DNA from 2 places in the Mitsuaria sp. BK037 genome. Region 1 is predicted to be linked to the other one. Evidence: riboswitches for the same ligand, from Rfam matches in the RefSeq annotation. Region 1 holds a riboswitch; the other holds the start of a gene.
The links. A riboswitch is a leader RNA that binds a small molecule or an ion and turns the genes downstream of it on or off. The one in region 1 is predicted to bind S-adenosylhomocysteine.

Region 2: it holds a riboswitch for S-adenosylhomocysteine, as region 1 does, so the genes downstream of both, metH (methionine synthase) here and ahcY (adenosylhomocysteinase) in region 1, are expected to answer to the same signal.

What each region holds. Positions count from the first base shown of each region.
Region 1 covers NZ_JACHYS010000002.1:942,095-944,293, reverse strand. Annotated here, with positions in the region: gene ahcY (adenosylhomocysteinase) at 1-1,344, opposite strand, end outside; S-adenosyl-L-homocysteine riboswitch at 1,447-1,545, opposite strand; gene FHT37_RS16190 (HAD family hydrolase) at 1,618-2,199, shown strand, end outside.
Region 2 covers NZ_JACHYS010000003.1:168,676-170,874, forward strand. Annotated here, with positions in the region: gene metH (methionine synthase) at 1-1,025, opposite strand, end outside; S-adenosyl-L-homocysteine riboswitch at 1,104-1,208, opposite strand; gene FHT37_RS17520 (HD-GYP domain-containing protein) at 1,430-2,199, shown strand, end outside.

The DNA.
Region 1 (2,199 bases):
GTTCAGCGTCTTGAGCTGCAGGCGCGCGACGTGCTCGTCCAGGTGCTTGGGCAGCACGTAGACCTGGCCCACGGCATAGGCGTCCTTGTGCGCGAACAGCTCGATCTGCGCGATCGTCTGGTTGGCGAAGCTCGACGACATCACGTAGCTCGGGTGGCCGGTGCCGCAGCCCAGGTTCACGAGGCGGCCCTTGGCCAGCAGGATGATGCGCTTGCCGTCCGGGAAGATCACGTGGTCCACCTGCGGCTTGATCTCTTCCCACTCGTACTGCTCGAGCGAGGCGACGTCGATCTCGTTGTCGAAGTGACCGATGTTGCAGACGATCGCGTTGTGCTTCATCGCAGCCATGTGCTCGTGGCGGATCACGTTCTTGTTGCCGGTCGTGGTCACGAAGATGTCGGCCTTGTCGGCGGCGTATTCCATCGTCACGACGCGGAAGCCCTCCATCGCGGCCTGCAGCGCGCAGATCGGATCGATCTCGGTGACCCAGACCTGGGCCGACAGCGCGCGCATCGCCTGCGCCGAGCCCTTGCCCACGTCGCCGTAGCCGGCGATCACGGCGATCTTGCCGGCGACCATGACGTCGGTGGCGCGCTTGATGCCGTCCACCAGCGACTCGCGGCAGCCGTAGAGGTTGTCGAACTTGCTCTTGGTGACCGAGTCGTTGACGTTGATCGCGCGGAACAGCAGCGTGCCCTTGGCCGACATCTCCTTCAGGCGATGTACGCCGGTGGTCGTTTCCTCGGTCACGCCGATGATCTCGGCGCTCTTGCGGGTGTACCAGGTCGCGTCTTCGGCGATCTTCTTCTTGATCGCGGCGAACAGGATGCGCTCTTCCTCGCTACCCGGATTGGCCAGGACCGACAGGTCCTTCTCGGCCTTCTGGCCCAGGTGCATCAGCAGCGTCGCGTCGCCGCCGTCGTCCAGGATCATGTTGGGGCCTTCGCCCGCTTGGCCCTTGGCGCCGAATTCGAAGATGCGGTGGGTGTAGTCCCAGTAGTCCTCCAGCGTCTCGCCCTTGTAGGCGAAGACCGGGGTGCCGACGGCGACCAGCGCGGCGGCGGCGTGGTCCTGCGTCGAGAAGATGTTGCACGAGGCCCAGCGGACTTCGGCGCCCAGCGCCTGCAGCGTCTCGACCAGCACGGCGGTCTGGATCGTCATGTGCAGCGAGCCGGTGATGCGCGCGCCCTTGAGCGGCTGGGCCGCGGCGTATTCCTCACGGATCGCCATCAGCGCGGGCATCTCGCTCTCGGCGATCTTGATCTCCTTGCGGCCCCAGTCGGCCAGCGACAGGTCTTTGATCAGGTACTGGTCTTGGGCCAGCGGCTTCAGTTGGGCGTTCATGCGGACTCCTGCGAGGAAGGGCCGTCGACGCCAGCGATCAGGACATGGGGAGAAGTGGGGAGGGCACTTGCCGCTCGGTCCTCACCCGGCCTGCGAAGGGTCGACGGGTGAGCGCGGTTGCCATGGCCGCGGGCACGTCGCCGCGCGGCGGTTCCGAGCCTGGCCTCGATGGGATGGGAGGTCGCAACGCTCCTCGGAACAGGGCGCGATTGTAGACATGTTCCGTTCGACGGCTCGATGACAGCGTCACGGTCGGGGCCACAATCGCCCCCCATGCGAACGATCCCCCCGCTCAGCGACTGTCCCCGCGCGGCCTGGCTCCCCCTGCGCGGGGTGCTGACCGACATCGACGACACCCTGACGGCCGAGGGCGACATCGCCCCCGCCGCGCTGGCGGCCCTGCATCGGCTGCAGGGCGCCGGCGTCCCCGTCATCGCGATCACCGGCCGGCCCGCGGGCTGGAGCGCGCCCTTCGCGTTGGACTGGCCCTTGCGGGGGATCGTGGCGGAGAACGGCGGGGTGCTGCTGCACCGGGAGAACGACGCGCTGGTCACCGAGTTCGCCCAGGACGACGCGACGCGACGGGAGAACTTCGCGCGTCTGCAGGCCTGCGCGGGGGCGATCGTGGCGACGGTGCCGGGCGCCCAGCTGGCGCGCGACAGCGCGGGGCGGCTGACCGACATCGCGGTCGACCACAGCGAATTCACGCGGCTGGACGACGACGCGATCGCCGCCGTCTGCGACCTGATGCGCGCCCATGGGCTGGTGGCGACGGTGAGCTCGATCCACGTCAACGGCTGGATCGGGGAACACAGCAAGTGGACCGCCGCCCAGTGGGCGGTGAAGCGGCTGACC
Region 2 (2,199 bases), on a different contig from region 1:
AGCCGCGCGTCGACGTCGCCCGCGCGCCAGGCCAGCTTGGCGCTGTCGTCCTTGGCCGCGCCCTTGACCGACTCGGCCACCTCGAGCAGCCGCTCGGTCGCGTCCTCGCGGCGGTTCAGCACCACGTCCTCGACGCGCTCGCGCAGGTCGGCGGGGATCTCGTCGTAGACGCCGACCATGCCGGCGTTGACGATGCCCATGTCCATGCCGGCCTGGATCGCGTGGTACAGGAAGACCGTGTGGATGGCCTCGCGCACCGGCTCGTTGCCGCGGAAGCTGAAGGACACGTTGGACACGCCGCCGCTGACCTTCGCTCCGGGCAGGTTCGCCTTGATCCAGCGCGTGGCCTCGATGAAGTCGACCGCGTAGTTGTTGTGCTCCTCGATGCCGGTGGCGATCGCGAAGATGTTGGGGTCGAAGATGATGTCCTCGGGCGGGAAGCCGATCTCGTCGACCAGCAGCCGATAGGCGCGCTCGCAGATCTGGATCTTGCGTTCGTAGGTATCGGCCTGGCCGGTCTCGTCGAAGGCCATCACCACGGTGGCCGCGCCATAGCGGCGGATCAGCTTGGCCTGGCGGCGGAACTCGGCCTCGCCCTCCTTCAGCGAGATCGAGTTGACGATGCCCTTGCCCTGGATGCACTTGAGCCCGGCCTCGATCACCTCCCACTTGGAGGAGTCGATCATGATCGGCACGCGCGCGATCTCGGGCTCGGAGGCGATCAGGTTGAGGAAGCGCACCATCGCGGCCTTGCTGTCCAGCATGGCCTCGTCCATGTTGATGTCGATGACCTGGGCGCCGTTCTCGACCTGCTGGCGGGCGACGCTCAGCGCCTGCTCGAAATCGCCATTCAGGATCATCCGCGCGAAGACCTTGGAGCCGGTGACGTTGGTGCGTTCGCCCACGTTGACGAACAGCGTGCCGGCGCCGATGGCCACCGGCTCCAGGCCGGAGAGCTTCATCGGGGGGACGGCGGCGCGGCCCGGAGCGGTGCTGGCGTCGGAAGCGGGAGGGAGGGCGGACATGGCGGCGGCGCTCTTCGAGGCTGGAGGAAGCTGGATCGAGACGGGGCCGCGCAACTCACCGCAACCCCGCGCGGGGCGGGACGGTGAGCGTCGTTGTTCAGCGGGGTCCCGGGGTCCGACCGCGCCGTTCCGAGCCTGGCGGGCGCCCGGATGACGGGACCTGTCGCAACGCTCCTCGGAAACCACCGCCGCCCCGATGCCGCGAATGCGGCATTGCTGGCAGCGGAAACGGCGTGCATTCTACCGGTCCGGCCCTGCTTTGTTCGTGCCGGAATGCCTGCCGAAGCCTCGCGCGGACCTATGCTCGCCCGCAGCGTGCCGCGGTGGAGGGAACCGGCGCAGGCACGGCGACATCCGACAACGACAACAACGAGGAGGCGACGTCCGGTCGCCGGGAAGGCCACGTGGATCTGGTCCAACTTCCTTCAAACAGCCTGCGCGTGGGACAGGTGCTGACCTTCTCGCTGCGCGACGCGGCGGGGCACCTGCTGTTCGCCGCCGGGCATCCGCTGCCCGACACGCCGCAGGTGCGCGAGCTGCTGGCGCGCGGGCCCTGGGTCCAGGCGCACGAGACGCGCGAATACCAGCGCGCCCTGGCCCACAAGCTCGACACGATGATGCTGCAGGGGGCCTCGCTGTCCGCGCTGGCCAATGCCAAGGCCGAGTACAAGCCCACGCGGCCCATGCCCCTGCCGGCGGCGACGGGGCCGGCGCACACCGCCATCTGGGCCGATTTGCAGTGGCATGCGCAGCAGGTGCTGCGCGATCCGCATCGGCCGGACTTCCTCCTGCGCCTGGCGCAGCTGCTGGACACGGTGCTGTCGCGCCTGACGCAGCAGCCCGATGCCTCGCTGGCGATGCTGGTGCACGACGCGGGCCAGGAGCCGCTGCAGTACAGCGCGCGGCATGCGCTGCTGTCGCTGGTGCTGGCGGAGATGACGACCCGCCAGCTCGGCTGGAGCGAGGGCCGCCGGCGCACGCTGGGCCTGGCGGCGCTGACGATGAACCTGGACAGCGCCGCGCAGCAGGACCAGCATGCGCTGCGGCCCGAGGCGCTGGCCCAGGCGCAGCGCGAGGCCCTGGCCGGCCATGGCGACCGCGCGGCGGCCACGCTGCAAGGGATCGGGGTCGACGACGAGGCCTGGCTCGCCGCGGTCCGCCTGCATCACGACGC